2 regions of the Roseixanthobacter glucoisosaccharinicivorans genome follow, and region 2 is predicted to be linked to the other one. Evidence: predicted binding sites of a transcription regulator. Region 2 holds the regulator's gene; the other holds the start of a gene.
What was found. The regulator PhoB, encoded in region 2, activates phosphate uptake and scavenging genes when phosphate is short. The targets are predictions, from matches to a motif close to TGTCATNNANCTGTCAT.
Positions count from the first base shown of each region.

Region 1: phnC (phosphonate ABC transporter ATP-binding protein) is a predicted target of PhoB. The motif match lies at 2,362-2,378, and genes of this name have one in related genera.

Region 1 covers NZ_CM195538.1:2,999,089-3,006,675, forward strand. The annotation lists gene V5F78_RS13870 (polysaccharide deacetylase family protein) at 1-347, shown strand, start outside; gene V5F78_RS13875 (amidase) at 386-1,645, shown strand; gene V5F78_RS13880 (hypothetical protein) at 1,706-1,933, opposite strand; gene phnC (phosphonate ABC transporter ATP-binding protein) at 2,426-3,238, shown strand; gene phnD (phosphonate ABC transporter substrate-binding protein) at 3,423-4,343, shown strand; gene phnE (phosphonate ABC transporter, permease protein PhnE) at 4,406-5,302, shown strand; gene phnE (phosphonate ABC transporter, permease protein PhnE) at 5,299-6,159, shown strand; gene V5F78_RS13905 (c-type cytochrome) at 6,432-6,788, shown strand; gene V5F78_RS13910 (pyridoxamine 5'-phosphate oxidase family protein) at 6,932-7,543, opposite strand; gene phnF (phosphonate metabolism transcriptional regulator PhnF) at 7,552-7,587, opposite strand, start outside.
Region 2 covers NZ_CM195538.1:3,388,111-3,395,697, forward strand. The annotation lists gene argF (ornithine carbamoyltransferase) at 1-125, opposite strand, end outside; gene V5F78_RS15700 (aspartate aminotransferase family protein) at 122-1,381, opposite strand; gene V5F78_RS15705 (GcrA family cell cycle regulator) at 1,667-2,179, shown strand; gene phoB (phosphate regulon transcriptional regulator PhoB) at 2,627-3,328, opposite strand; gene phoU (phosphate signaling complex protein PhoU) at 3,334-4,062, opposite strand; gene pstB (phosphate ABC transporter ATP-binding protein PstB) at 4,082-4,906, opposite strand; gene pstA (phosphate ABC transporter permease PstA) at 5,007-5,840, opposite strand; gene pstC (phosphate ABC transporter permease subunit PstC) at 5,858-6,835, opposite strand; gene pstS (phosphate ABC transporter substrate-binding protein PstS) at 7,191-7,587, opposite strand, start outside.

The sequences.
Region 1 (7,587 bases), 390 kb from region 2:
TGAATTACGTCAACGAGACCGGCCATCTGGCGATCCAGTGGGACGTGGATTCCGCCGACCCCGCCTTTCTCGGCGCGAGCTTGATGGCGCAGAACATGCTGCGGGCGATCCGCCCCGGCTCGATCGTGCTGATGCATGCCAATGGCCGAGGCAAGCACACGGCCGAGGCTCTCCGGATCTTGATCCCGGCGCTGCGGGCGAAAGGCTATGGCTTTGCCACGGTGTCGGACCTGATCGCGGCCGGCAAGCCGGTGATCGCCTCGACCTGCTATTCCGAGCATCCGGGCGACACGCGCGTCTATGACGAGGCCGCGCGCTCCGGCCGCCATATCCTCTCGCGCCCCTGAGCGCGGACCGTTCAGAACCAAAGAAGAAAGACCTTCCCATGCTCCTTGCCCGCGACCTTGCCCACGACGTGCGATCCGGCCGGCTGACCCCTCTCGATCTGGTGGACATGTGCGATCAGGCGATCGCGGCGCAGGACGCGCAGGTGCGGGCGTTTGCGGTGCTTGATCTTGCGGCGGCGCGCGCCGCCGCGCAGGCACCGGGCCAGGCCGATCGCCCGCTCGCCGGGCTGCCGTTCGCGGTGAAGGACATTCTCGATACCCGCGAATTGCCGTCGGAATATAATTCCCCGATCTATGCCGGCCACCGCCCCGCCAGCGATGCGCCGGTGGTGAGCCAGGCGCGGCGCGGTGGCGGCGTGCTGCTCGGCAAGACCGTGACCACGGAATTCGCTTTCCTGGAGCCGAGCATCACGCGCAATCCGCGCCGGCTCAGCCATACGCCGGGCGGCTCCTCGGCGGGCTCGGCAGCCGCGGTGGCAGCCGGCATGGTGCCGCTCGCGCTCGGCACCCAGACCGGCGGCTCGGTCATTCGGCCGGCCTCCTATTGTGGCGTCACCGGCTATAAGCCGACCTTCCGCATCCTGCCCACCCTGGGCATGAAGACCTTTTCCTGGCATCTCGACACCATCGGCCTGTTCGGCGCACGGGTGCAGGACGTGGCGTTCGCCGCCGCCGGCCTCACCGGGCGGGACCTCGACATCGGCACCGAGGTGGCGCAAGCGCCGCGCATCGCGGTCATCCGCACCGTGCGCGCCGACCAGGCGGACGCGGACGCCCATGGGGCGCTCGACCAGGCCGCCCGCGCCCTGGCCGCCGCCGGCGCCCATGTGAGCGAGGTCGCGCTTCCACCTGAACTGGAAGCCGCCGACGCGATCCACTCTACGATCCAGGATTACGAGGGCGCGATCGCCTTCGCCGACGAATATGACCGCATGCGCCACCTGCTCTCGCCGCTGCTGGCACGCTATCTGGAACAAGCCGCCAAGGTGCAGCCGGATGCCTATGATTCCGCCCGCCGCACCGCCAAGCACGCGCGCCACCGGCTTGGCGACTTCTTCGCCGATTATGATGCCATCCTCACCTTCTCCGCCCCCGGCACGGCACCTGAGGGCTATGGCACCACCGGATCCGCCATCTTCAACCGGCTGTGGACGCTGATGGGCACGCCGACGGTGAATGTGACCGGGCTTTCGGGCGCCAACGGCATGCCCATGGGCGTGCAGATCGTGGGGCGTTTTGGCCGGGATCGCACCGCCTTGACCGTCGCCGCCCTCGCCGAGCGCGCGATTCAAAGCTGAAATACAATATATCAAAACAGGGCGATGTGCAGTGCGACACCGCCATGTGGATGGTATCGTTCACTTCTCGAAAATAGACGCTGCGACGCAGGATAATACGCCGCGCTGCGGCAGCGTTATTTCCTTTTCCATTTTTTGGTCTTTGTTAAGCTTCGCTCGGAGATCGACCAAAAAGGGACTTGAGAAGTGGACCTGGGCTCGATACTCGACATGCTGAAAGTAAGCACCGCTTTCGCCGTAATCGGCGCGGTCTTGCTCGGCATGATCTGAGTTTGACCACACGCTCAAGCCGCCTTCGTAAAAGAGCAAAAATCGCGAAGGGCAGGTCGATCGGCGCGGCGCTGGAGAGAAAATCTCCGGCGCCGCGTGCCTCACCGGCGTGCGGCGGCCCTGACACCCCCGGTCTCCCAGTTTTCCATCTCCCCGTTTCCCGCATTTTCCGCGCGCACACGAGCGTCAGCGTCGCGCGCATCGGGCGCTCGACTCGCGGCCAATGCACCGCGCCGCCAGCCGCCCCCATCGGAGCGCGTCGGCCCGTGGCCGGGGCTCATGTGGCAACACCGGCGGGAGTCGACCTTCAGGGCTAGGCCCTTGGCCCTAAATGTACTTTTGTCCCAACAATCAGGCTTTCAGGCCGGATTGTGACGCCCATGACGAATTTATGAAGCCCGGCATTGGAGGATTTACAAGGGCGCGGCGGCACCCGATCACCGCAGTGTCATAAGATTGTTGCGGCGCCCGCTTAAGGAAATGTCCCGGTAAGCACCGGAGCAAAACCAGATGATGGTGATCGAAGGGCTGACCTGCCGATTTGGCGAAAAGGTCGCTGTGTCGGACGTCAACCTCGAGATTGGGCAGGGCGCCTTCATCGGCGTCATCGGCCGTTCGGGCGCGGGCAAGTCCACCTTGCTGCGCATGATCAATCGCCTGCAGCCCTCCAGCGGCGGCGCGATCCGCTATGACGGCGTCGATGTCACGGCGCTGAAGGGCCGGGAGTTGCGCCTGTGGCGCGCCCAGGCCGCCATGATCTTCCAGCAGTTCAACCTGGTGGGTCGGCTCGACGTGCTCACCAACGTGCTCATGGGCCGCCTCGCGACCATGCCGCGCTGGCGCGCGCTGTCCAAGATGTGGAGCGAAGAGGACAAGGCCGTCGCGCTGACCGCGCTCGATCAGTTCGACATCGCCCAATTGGCCGCCCAGCGCGCCGACAGTCTCTCGGGCGGCCAGCAGCAGCGCGTGGCCATCGCCCGGGCCCTGGTGCAGGAGCCGGGGCTGATCCTGGCGGACGAGCCCATCGCCTCGCTGGATCCGCGCAACACCAAGGTGGTGATGGATGCCCTGCTACGCATCAACAAGCATTTCGGCATCACCGTCCTGTGCAACCTGCACTCGCTCGATCTCGCCCGCACCTATTGCGATCGCCTGATCGGCATGGCCGCCGGCCGCGTGGTGTTCGACGGCGCGCCCGAGGCGCTGACCGAGGGGGTCGCCCGCGAACTCTACGGCCTGGAGGCCGGCGAGGTGATGGACATGCATGGCGCCGCCGAGCCGGACTTCGAACCCGCCCTGGTGCCGGACGCCGCCGCCGTGTGAACCCGCCGCCCCCTTCGTGTTGGCCGGGCGCCAACGCAGGCCCGCCACCGGCACGCGCGTGAATGCGACAGCGCATGGCAATCCCACTTCGCGCAGCCCATCGCCGCGCGCGGTTTTCCAAAAGTACGCGTGATTTCAAGCGTTTTTACCCCCCGACCATACCCGCATCCTCAAGGAGCGAGACATGCTGACCCGCCGTACCCTCATGACCGTGGCGACTGCCGCGGTGCTCTCCGCCGGCTTCGCCGGCGCCGCCGCCGCCCAGGATTGGAAAGCCAAGTATCCCGAGCTGGTGTTCGCGGTCATCCCGGCCGAGAACGCCTCGGGCGTCACGGACCGCTACCAGCCGCTCATGGACTATCTCTCCAAGGAGCTCGGCGTGAAGGTGACCCTGCGGGTCGCCAATGATTATGCGGCCGTGATCGAGGGCCAGCGCGCCGGCAACGTCCAGATCGCCGCCTATGGCCCGGCCTCCTTCGCCCGCGCCCTGCTCACCGGCGTGAAGACCGAAGCCTTCGCGATCGAAGTGAACCAGGACGGCACCAAGGGCTATCATTCGGTGCTCTATGTGAAGGCCGACAGCCCCTATAAGTCGATCGAGGATCTGAAGGGCAAGAACCTCTGCCTGGTCGATCCCAATTCCACTTCCGGCAACAACGTGCCGCGCTTCGCCCTCAGCAAGATGGGCATCACCCCCGACGCTTTCTTCAGCAAGGTGGTCTATGCCGGCTCCCACGAAAACGCCGTGATCGCCGTGCAGCAGGGCACCTGCGACGCCGCCTTCAACTGGTGGAACGACGAGAACGAATCCAACCTCATGCGCATGGATCGCAAGGGGATGGCGAAGTATTCGGACTATCGCATCATCTACAAGTCCGACCTGATCGTGAACTCGCCCTACGCCTATCTGTCGGACCTGCCGGACGATCTGAAGGCGAAGATCCGCGACGCTTTCTTCTCCATCCAGAAGAACGACAAGGCCGCTTTCGAGAAGATCTATGAAGGCAAGGCCCAGCCCTGGCAGCCGGTCGACAACGCCGCCTATAAGCCGGTGATCGAGCTGATCAAGTTCGTCGACGAGCTGCGCAAGAAGAAGGCGTCCTGACGCCGAAAGGACGGCCCGCTTCGGCGGGCCGTCCGCTCCCGCAGGTTCGGAACTCACGCCCCATGCCCTTTCCCCTGCCCCACGCGTTCGCGACCCTTCCGGCCGAGCAGCTCGCGCCGCTGGCGCGCCATTATGCGGCGGCCATGGCCTCGCGCCGGCGCCATGTCTATATCGGCCTCGCGGTGATCGTGGTCTGCATCGCCCTCTCCTCCTGGATGGGCGAGGTGAAGCCGGCCGTATTCCTGGCCAATGCGGGGCGGCTCGGGAATTATTTCTACGACATCACGCCCACGCTCACCTTCGCCAATCTGGCCGCCGACCTCGGCGAATGGTTCTGGAACCTGGACCATTGGCTGAAGCTGCTGTGGGACACCATCCTGATCGCCTATCTCGGCACGCTGTTCGGCGGCCTCGGCGCGTTTTGCCTGTGCTTCCTGGCCAGTGCCAATCTCGTGCGCTCCCCCTGGATCAGGCTCGGCGTGCGCCGCTTCCTGGAATTCTGCCGCACCGTGCCGGAGATCGTGTTCGCCCTGCTGTTCGTGGTGGCGTTCGGCCTCGGGCCCATGCCCGGCGTGCTGGCGCTGTCCATCCACACCATGGGCGCGCTCGGCAAATTGTTCGCCGAAGTGGTCGAGAACATCGACATGAAGCCGGTGGACGGGGCCACCGCCTCGGGTGCGGACTGGGTGCAGAGCGTGCGCTTCGCGGTGCTGCCGCAGGTACTCTCCAATTTCGCCTCCTACGGCCTGCTGCGGTTTGAAGAGAATGTGCGCGAAGCCGCCATCATGGGCTTCGTCGGCGCCGGCGGCATCGGGCAGGACCTGGTGGAGGCGGTGCGCAAATTCTACTATTCCGATGTCTCCGCCATCCTGCTGCTGATCATCGGAACGGTGGTGATCATCGACCTTGTCACCGAGCGCGTGCGCCATGCGCTGCTGGGCACGGAGCGGCGTTCATGAACCGCGCCCGCCTCACCCCCGATGCCGCCGATCGCGCCCGCCTCGCCGCGCTGCATCCAGCGATCTTCACGCCCTCGCTGGCGCGCCGCGCCTGGACCTTAGGGTCGCTCGTGGTGCTGGTGGTTCTGGCGATCTATGCCATGTGGCAGCTGGAATTCAGCTTCGCCCGCATCGGCAGCGGCATCCGCCAGCTCTGGCTGTTCCTCACGCTGATGCTGCCGCCCGATCCCGGGACGCAATTTTCGCTCTATGTCCACGCGCTCGGCGAGACCCTGTCGATCGCCTTCCTCGGCACCTTCACCGGCGCGGTGATCGCGGTGCCACTCGGCTTCCTGGCCGCCCGCAACGTGGTGCCGAACTTCTTCCTCCACATGCTGGTCCGGCGGTTCCTGGACGTGCTGCGCGGCATCGACCGACTGATCTGGGCCCTGATCTTCGTCACCGTGGTGGGGCTGGGGCCGTTCGCCGGCATATTGGCCATCGCCACCGCCAGCGTGGGCATCTTCGCCAAGCTGTTTTCCGAGGCCATCGAGGCCACCGACCGCAAGGCGGTGGAAGGCATTCTTTCCACCGGAGGCACGGGGCTGGATGCGGTACGCTTCGGCCTGCTGCCGCAGGTGATGCCGGTGCTCACCAGCCAGGTGCTGTATATTTTCGAGAGCAATTCGCGCCAGTCCACCATCGTCGGCATCGTCGGCGCGGGCGGGCTCGGGCTTCACCTTGTGGAGCAGATCCGCGTGCTGGAATGGCAGAAGGTGAGCTTCCTCGTCCTCATGATGCTGGTGATGGTGGCGGTGATCGATTTCATCTCCGCGCGCCTGCGCTTCGCCATCATCGGCCGCAAGGACGTGGTCTGAGGCGGCTCCCGCAGCGGCTCGGGCGCTTTCAGCAGACCAAAAGTGGAATGCGGTTTCGCCTTAAGAAATCGCGTCACCACCGGCTGGCGCACGCGGCCAAAATCTTTTCGCCCGCTCAATGTTGCCTTCTCTGGACAGGTTCCAGTGTGGAAGCTACGCAAGCGGCCGGCCGGGCGATCAAAAGGGGGGCTACCCTTCGGGCGTTTGGGCCACATCCGCCCCTCATGCAGGGCGCGGGTGGATGAAAAACAGCCAATCCTGAGGGGGTTACCATGTTCAAAATGTCTGGACGCGCTGCCGTGGCGCTCCTGCTGCTCACCGCGACCGCCCAGGCCGGCGATCCGCCCACGGCCTTCAATCAATGCAAGGCCTGTCATAAGGTCGAAGCGGGCAGAAACGCCATCGGACCGTCGCTCTTCGGAATCGTCGGTATGAAGGCCGGAAGTGTCGCGGGCTATCAGTACAGCCCCGCCATGAAGAATTCCGGACTCACGTGGGATGACGCCACCCTTACTAAATACCTGGCCAGTCCCAAAGACACGGTCCCCGGCACCAAGATGGCCTTTGTCGGCCTGAAGAAGCCGGAGGAGGTCGCGGCTGTCATCGCCTATCTGAAAACCTTGAGGTGAACGCCGGCCACGGCGTGCACGCCCGATGAGGCGAAGAGCCGGCGGTCCTTCGGCCCGCTCCCTTCACCGGATGGCCTCGAAGCGGAGCGGGCTCGAGCCGCTCGCTCTGCCGACGTGACGACCATCTGAACCCGCTCCGCCGCTCAGTAGAGCACGCTCGCGTAGCGCCGCAGCATCTCTTCTTGCGTCTCCGGCGGTGCTTCCAGGCCGGCATGGTCCTTCAGCATCTCGCCCATGGTCGGCAGGGCCGAACGCGCGATCTGCGCGTCCTGGCTCCACAAGGCCGAGCGCATGAGCGACTTGGCGCAATGCAGATAAGCCGAATCGACCGTGATCTTCAGGACGCTCGCCGGCAGCTTGCCCGCCACCGCGAAGCGCGCGCACAGCGCGGCGTCGGCATGAATCTCCGCCCGCCCGTTCACCCGCAAGGTCTCGTCCACGCCGGGAATGAGGAACAGCAGCCCCACGCCGGGGCGCTCCAATATGTTTTCGAGACTATCGAGCCGGTTGTTGCCGGGCCGATCTGGCAGGAGAAGCGTGGTGTCGTCCTCCACCGCCACGAAGCCGGGCTGGTCACCGCGGGGCGACACGTCCATGGAGCCGTCGGCGCCTCCGGTCGCCAGCAACACGAACGGGCTCAGCGCAATGAAATGGCGGCAGTGACGGTCGAGGACATGAATTTCCTTGGCCACGGAACGGCCGTGCGCGGGCTTGTAGAGGGTGCGCAGCGCCTCGCGGCTCTCGATCTTGGTCATGAACGCTCTCAGGGCCTGATGACGAGCTGGACCCGGTCGGCGGC
Region 2 (7,587 bases):
GGTCGCTCGGCCGAACCGGCCTTGCGCTTGGCCTTGAGATCTTTCGACAATTCCAGAACCCGCCGCAGCTCCACCGCGGGGATATCGGACAGATCGAGAAAATGACGCACGCCTGTGTCCTTCATTCGGCGGCTCCCTTCGCCGACGCCCGTGCAAGGCCGTCCTCGATCCGCAGGCAGGCGGCCTCGATTTTTCCGGCGGCAATGGCGATCTCCTCCTCGGTGAGGATGAGAGGCGGCAGAAGTCGAACCACATTGTCTCCGGCGCCCGGGGCCAGCAGGCCCTCGTCGCGCAGGGCGAGCACCAGCTCGGCGGCGGGGCCCTGCGCCCTGACACCCAGCAGGAGTCCTTCACCTCGCACCTCGGCGATGACTGCGGGATGACGGTCCTTGATCTCGTTCAGCGTGCGTACGAGCAGCGCCGACATGGCCTGCACCCGCTCCAGGAAGCCGTCCGCAAGCACCACGTCCAGCACCGCATTGCCCACCGCCATGGCGAGCGGGTTGCCGCCATAGGTCGAACCGTGGGTGCCGAGCGTCATGCCGCGCGCCGCATTCTCCGTGGCGAGGCACGCGCCCATGGGGAAGCCGCCGCCGATGCCCTTCGCCACCGCCATGATGTCGGGCACGATGCCCGAGCTCTGGTAGGCGAACAGGTTGCCGCTGCGCCCGACGCCGCACTGCACCTCGTCGAGGATCAGCAGCAGGCCATGCTCGTCGCACAGGGCGCGCAGCTGCGGCAGGAAATCCGCCGAGGGCACGCGCACGCCGCCCTCGCCCTGGATCGGCTCCGCCAGGATCGCCCCGGTCTCCGGTCCGATGGCCGCCTTGACGGCCTCGATATCGCCGAACGGCACATGGTCGAAGCCCGGCATGTTCGGGCCGAAGCCTTCCAGATACTTGGGGTTGCCGCCCGCCGCGATGGTCGCGAGCGTGCGCCCGTGGAATGCGCCCTCGAAGGCGATGATGCGGTTTTTCGCCTCAGCGCCGATCACATATTGGTAGCGGCGCGCCATCTTGATGGCGCACTCCAGCGCTTCCGCACCCGAATTGGTGAAGAACATGGTATCGGCGAAGGTCACGGCCTTCAGCCGCTCGGCCAGGCGCTCGCCGCCGACGATGCGGAACAAATTCGAGGTGTGCCAGAGCTTTCCGGCCTGTTCGGTCAGCGCCGAGACCAGATAAGGATGGGCATGCCCGAGGATGTTGACCGCGATGCCTGCGGTGAAATCGAGATAGCGTCGCCCGTCCGTCGTGACGAGCCAGCAGCCCTCTCCCCTTTCAAAAACGAGGTCGATGCGCGCGTAGGTCGGCAGAACGGGGGTGATCACGGAACCCCTCCTCTTGGGGTGGGGCGAAACGCGCTGCGTCTCGCCGGACATCAGAAACGCCAAAGGCCGCCCTCGCGGGGCGGCCCGACAAAAAGGGATTCTAATGATCGCGCGCGGGAGGTCAACAGAGCGCAGCCGTTGACCTGATCGTAACGACTTGGGGACAACGGCACGGGAATGCATTCCGACTCTGTGCGGGCGGGCGTGCATATTGTAGTTTGCTCGTGGCTGACCACGACATCTCGTGCAGGCCTGTTCCCCAAGTGACGTTGGGCCCTGCGAACCCGCGTGCAATGGCGCGCCTGGGTGCGGGAGAAGAGTCGAAGGAGGAGAGCGATGAGCTGGAACGACGAGCGCGTCGAACTCTTGAAGAAGCTCTGGGGCGAAGGGCTTTCCGCAAGCCAGATCGCCGGCGAGCTGGGCGGCATCACCCGCAATGCGGTGATCGGAAAAGTGCACCGCCTCGGCCTCTCCGGCCGAGCGAAATCAACGGTTCCCGCCGCACGCCCGCGCAAGGCCCGGCCTGAAGCGCCCGCGAACAAGCCCGCGCCGCAGCCGCAAACCATGGGCAACACCGCGCTCGCCCCCGCCCTGGAGGCTTTCGTGGCGCCCGAGCCCGCGCCGCGTCCGGCAACCGGCGGCAATGTGGTCGCCATGGGCCAGCGCTGCACCATCATGAACCTGACCGAGGGCACCTGCCGCTGGCCGATCGGCGAGCCGGGCACGGAAAACTTCTATTTCTGCGGCGGCCGCAGTGTCACCGGCATGCCCTATTGCACCACCCATGCGCGGATGGCCTACCAGCCCACGCAGGATCGCCGTCGCGACCGGCGCGTCGCCCGCATCTGACCGCCGCCGCCGCGCTTGGGGCTGCGCCGGCTGCGCAGACCTCGCCGGGGCGACGCGACGACATCTTGGATTGTGCCAAAGGTCGGGCGCCGGGCGACATTGCCGCGTCGCTCGAATGGGAAGGCCGCGCGCGCATGGCGTCCGGGCCTTGATGCACCGAGGCTCGGCGCCCGAACCGCCCGGGGCCATGTGCGAGCCCGTAAGGGCATTTGGGCTGCGAGCAGGCCCTATCCCCGGAAAGAATATCTCCCGCGGGTTCCGCTCCGCCAAGACATCTGAATTTTGCACCATACGCCGCGGCCTGCGCGGGAGCCTGCTCGTGACGCTGGCGCTGCACGATGCGGCGGCACGCTGGCTCCGCACCATGGCGCATGAGCCCGCATACAGCGGGCCCAGCCACCAATCCCCGCAGCACCCCCGCATTCGAGCGCGCAGGCCCTCCCGCGCTCAATGCACGCGGGCGAACATTTCGTTGAACGAATAACCGGCGCCGCGCACGGTGCGGATCGGGTCCGACTGGCGCCCCCGATTGATCGCCTTGCGCAGGCGCCCCACGTGCACGTCCACCGTGCGCTCGTCGATATAAACGTCCTGTCCCCACACGCCGTCGAGCAATTGCTCGCGCGAGAACACCCGTCCCGGGCTCTGCATCAGGAATTCCAGCAGGCGGAATTCCGTCGGCCCAAGGTGCACCTCGCGCCCCGAGCGGTGCACCCGGTGGGTCTCCCGGTCCAGCTCGATGTCGCCAGCCCGCAGCAATGTGGCCACATGCTCCGGCTTCGCGCGCCGCAGCAGTGCCCGCACCCGCGCCAGAAGCTCGGGCACGGAGAAGGGCTTCACCACATAATCGTCGGCCCCGGTGGCGAGGCCGCGCACCCGTTCCGTTTCATCGCCGCGGGCGGTGAGCATGATGACCGGCAGACGCTCGGTTTCCGGGCGGGTCCGCAGGCGGCGGCACAGTTCAATGCCCGACAGGCCCGGCAGCATCCAGTCGAGGATGACGAGGTCCGGCACGCTTTCGCGCAACCGGGTCTCGCCTTCATCGCCGCGTCCGACGCTCTCCACGAAATAACCTTCTGACTCCAGATTGTAGCGGAGCAGAAGGGTCAGGGGTTCCTCGTCCTCGATAATCAAGATACGCGCAGGCACGGATTTTACCCCTGAAGGCTATGCCCCGGGAAAGCGACGGTGGTCTCGCTGGAGACATCCGCCTTCGGGCGCTCTTCGGACAACATCTGTCCCGACACCATATAATAGATGGTCTCCGCGATATTGGTCGCGTGGTCGCCGATGCGCTCGATATTCTTGGCGCAGAAAAGCAGATGCGTGCACACCGAGATGTTGCGCGGATCTTCCATCATATAAGTGAGGAGTTCGCGGAACAGCGAGGTGTACATGGTGTCGATGCCGCTGTCGCGGACCCACACATCCACCGCCTTCGCCTGGTCGCGGCTGGCATAGGCGTCCAGCACTTCCTTCAGCTGCTCCAGCACCAGATCGGACATGTGCTCGACGCCGCGCACCAGCTTCTGGGGATGATATTCCCCTTCGATGGCGAGCACGCGCTTGCCCACGTTCTTGGCGAGGTCGCCGATACGCTCCAGGTCGGAGGCGATGCGGATCGAGGCCACCACGTCGCGCAGGTCGCTCGCCACCGGCTGGCGCTTGGCGATGCAGACGATGGCCTTCTCCTCGATCTCCCGCTGCAGCAGATCGACGCTCGTATCGAGCAGGATCACGCGCTGGGCGGCAGCGGTGTCGCGGCGGATCAGGGCATTGACGGCGTCAGCCACCATGCGCTCCGACTGGCCACCCATTTCAACGACCTTGCGGCCGATCTCCTTCAGCTCGGCGTCGAAGGCCGAGACGGTATGGTCGGGCATCTGGCAGATCCTTGCTTGGTCAGCCGAAGCGGCCGGTGATGTAATCGCGGGTCTTGATCTGCTTGGGATTGGTGAAGATCACGTCCGATGGCGCGACCTCGACCAGTTCCCCCAGGTAGAAAAAGGCGGTGATGTCGGCGCAGCGCGCCGCCTGCTGCATGTTATGGGTCACGATGACGATCGTGAAATCCTGCTTCAGTTCGTCGATCAGATCCTCGATCTTCGAGGTGGAGATCGGATCGAGCGCCGAGGTCGGCTCGTCCAGCAGGATCACTTCCGGCTGCACGGCGATGGTGCGGGCGATGCACAGGCGCTGCTGCTGGCCGCCGGACATGCCGAGCGCCGAGGTATGCAGGCGGTCCTTGGTCTCTTCCCAGATGGCGGCCTTGCGCAGGCAGCTTTCCACCCGCTCGTCCATCTTCGCCTTATTGAGATTCTCGTGCAGGCGCACGCCGAAGGCGATGTTGTCATAGATCGACATGGGGAACGGCGTCGGCTTCTGGAACACCATGCCGATGCGCGTGCGCACCACGGTGGGGTCCAGTTCCTTGCCGACGATATTGACGCCGTCGAACATGACGCCGCCCTCGGCACGCTGGCCGGGATAGAGGTCGTACATGCGGTTGAACACGCGCAGCAAGGTGGACTTGCCGCAGCCCGAGGGGCCGATCATCGCGGTGACGCGCTTCTCGGGGATCTCGAAATTGATGTTCTTCAGCGCGTGGTTCTGCCCGTAATAGAAATCGAGCTTCTCCACCTTGATCTTGGTCGGCGCCTGAATGGCATCGGGCTTGGCCGAGACGGAGGAGGAAATATTGAAGGTCGGATCCACTGCAGAGTTCATGTCAGCCTCATTCGGTCTCTGGTCGCCCGGTGGGCCGGCGTGCTGCCGGCCCGGGCGGTGATCTTGGGCGCCCTCGGGGCGGTGATCTCAGGGTGCCGGTTCAGCGCGTGCGCGCCAGCACCAGACGGGACACGACGTTCAGGACCAGAACGCCCACGGTGATGAGCAGCGCGCCGGCCCAGGCCAGCGACACCCAATCGTCGAACGGGCTTCCGGCATATTGATAGATCGCGATCGGCAGGCTGGCCATGGGCTTGCTGAGATCCGTCGACCAGGAATTATTGCCCAGCGAGGTGAACAGCAGCGGCGCCGTTTCACCCGCCGCGCGGGCGATGGCCAGCAGGATGCCGGTGACGATGCCAGCGCGGGCCGCCCGCCAGGTGATCATGATGACCACTTTCCACTGCGGCGCGCCGAGCGCGAAGGCGGCTTCGCGCAAGCCCACCGGAACCAGGTTCAGCATGTCCTCGGTGGTGCGCACGATCACCGGGATCACCAGGATCGCCAGCGCGATCGCGCCGGCCCAGCCGGAGAAGCCGCCGAACGGCACCACCAGGAACTGGTAGATGAACAGGCCCACCAGGATCGACGGCGCCGAGAGCAGGATGTCGTTCACGAAGCGAGCGGCGGAGCCGATCTTCGTGCCCTTGCCGTTCTCGGCCAGGAAGGTGCCGGCGAACAGGCCGATGGGACCGCCGATCGCCAGCGCGATGCCGATCTGGATCAGAGATCCCACAATCGCATTCAGAAGGCCGCCACCCTGGCCGGGAGGCGCCGTCACCTTGGTGAAGACATTGAGGTTGAGGGCCGGAAGACCGCGGGAAATCAGGGTCCACAGGATCCAGGCCAGCAGGAAGATCGCGAAGACCGCGAACCCCGTGGAGACGACCTTGACCGTATAGTCCTTGGCGCGGCGTGCTGCGAGGGATGCCATGACGTTTGCCTCCCGGATCAATCGAGCCGCGAGCGCACGAGCGCACGGGACAGGGCAAGGACGATGAACGAGATCACGAACAGGATGAAGCCCAGCTGAAGCAGAGAGGTCAGCTTCAGCGAGCCGATCGAAGCTTCGGGAAACTCGTTCGCGATGGTGGAGGCGATGGTCGCGCCGGGCGCGAACAGGGAGGCCGAAAGGCGGGTCGCATTGCCGATCACGAAGGTGACGGCCATGGTTTCGCCGAGCGCGCGCCCGAGGCCCAGCATCACGGCGCCGACCATGGCGGTCTTGCCGTAGGGCACCGAGACGTTCTTATAGACCTCGAAGGTGGTGCCGCCGACGCCGTAGGCGGATTCCTTGAGCATCGGGGGCACCGATTCCAGGGTTTCGACGAACATGGCGGTGATGAAGGGGATGATCATCACGGCCAGGATCACCCCGGCGGTGAGCATGCCCGAGCCGAGCGGGGGTCCCTGGAACAGGGCGCCGATGACCGGCAGCGGGCCAAGCCATTCGATCAGCGGCGGCTGCACATAGGCGGCCACCAGCGGAACGATCACGAAGAAGCCCCACATGCCGTAGATGATCGAAGGCACAGCCGCGAGCAGCTGCACCGCGACGCCGATCGGGCGCTTCAGCGGCTGCGGCGCGATTTCCGTGAGGAAGAAGGCGATGCCGAACGAGAGCGGCAAGGCCACGACGACGGCGATCACGGCGCTGAAGATGGTGCCGTAGATCATCACCAGGGCGCCGAAATTCTCGGTCACCGGGTTCCAGGCGGGCGACCAGAGGAAGTCCAGGCCGAAATGCCGAAGCGCCGGCAGGCCGCCTTCGAACAATTGGGCGATGATCAGGCCCAGCAGGATGAGGACGAAGAAGCCGCTCGCCCACAGGGCGGCGACGAAGACGCGGTCGGCGATTGCCCCGACACCCTTTGCCTCGCCGATGGGAATGATCCCGTCCGACCTCAGTTTATCGACCGTTGCGTCCATCGCCCGATGATCCCCAAATCCCGCGCGCCGCACAGCTCGCGCTCATGAAAACAGATCGCGCAGCCGATCCGCGCACGGCTGCCGCGCGCACCATCGCCCCCGAGACCCATCACTTCCAGGATGCCGGCCGGATGCCGGACCCCGATCGAATTTGCTTTATGTCGAGGCCCGGGCCGCCACGGCGGACACGCCGCGAACCCTTCGCCTGCGAACCATCCGCGCGGGGAAAACCCGCAGCGAACCTTCCGCGCCCCACGCCGCAGCGCCGTCGCGAGGGCTGCCGTATCGGCAACCAGAACTGGGCAAGGCCCCCGCCTCTTCCTTGCAGAGAAGGCGGGGGCCTCGCAATCAGGGATCAGAGAACGGGCTTGCCGTCCGGGGTCTTCACTTCAGACTTCCAGGCCGCCTTGACGCGCTCCACAACCGCTTCGGGAAGCGGGATGTAGTGCAGCTTCTCGGCCATCTCGCTGCCGTCCTTGCCGTAGGCCCACTCGAAGAACTTCATCACTTCGCGCGAAGCATCCACATTGGTGGGGTTCTTCGGCAGGAGGATGTAGGTCGGGCTCACGATCGGCCACGCGCCGGCGCCGGCGGTGTTGATCATGGAAGCGGCGAAGTCCTTGGAGCCGGCCCAGTCGGCCGCAGCGGCGGCTTCGATGAAGGCGGGAACTTCGGGCGACAGGAACTTGCCGGCCTTGTTCTGCAGCTGGGTCACCACGAGCTTGTTGGCGGCGGCGTAGATGAACTCCACG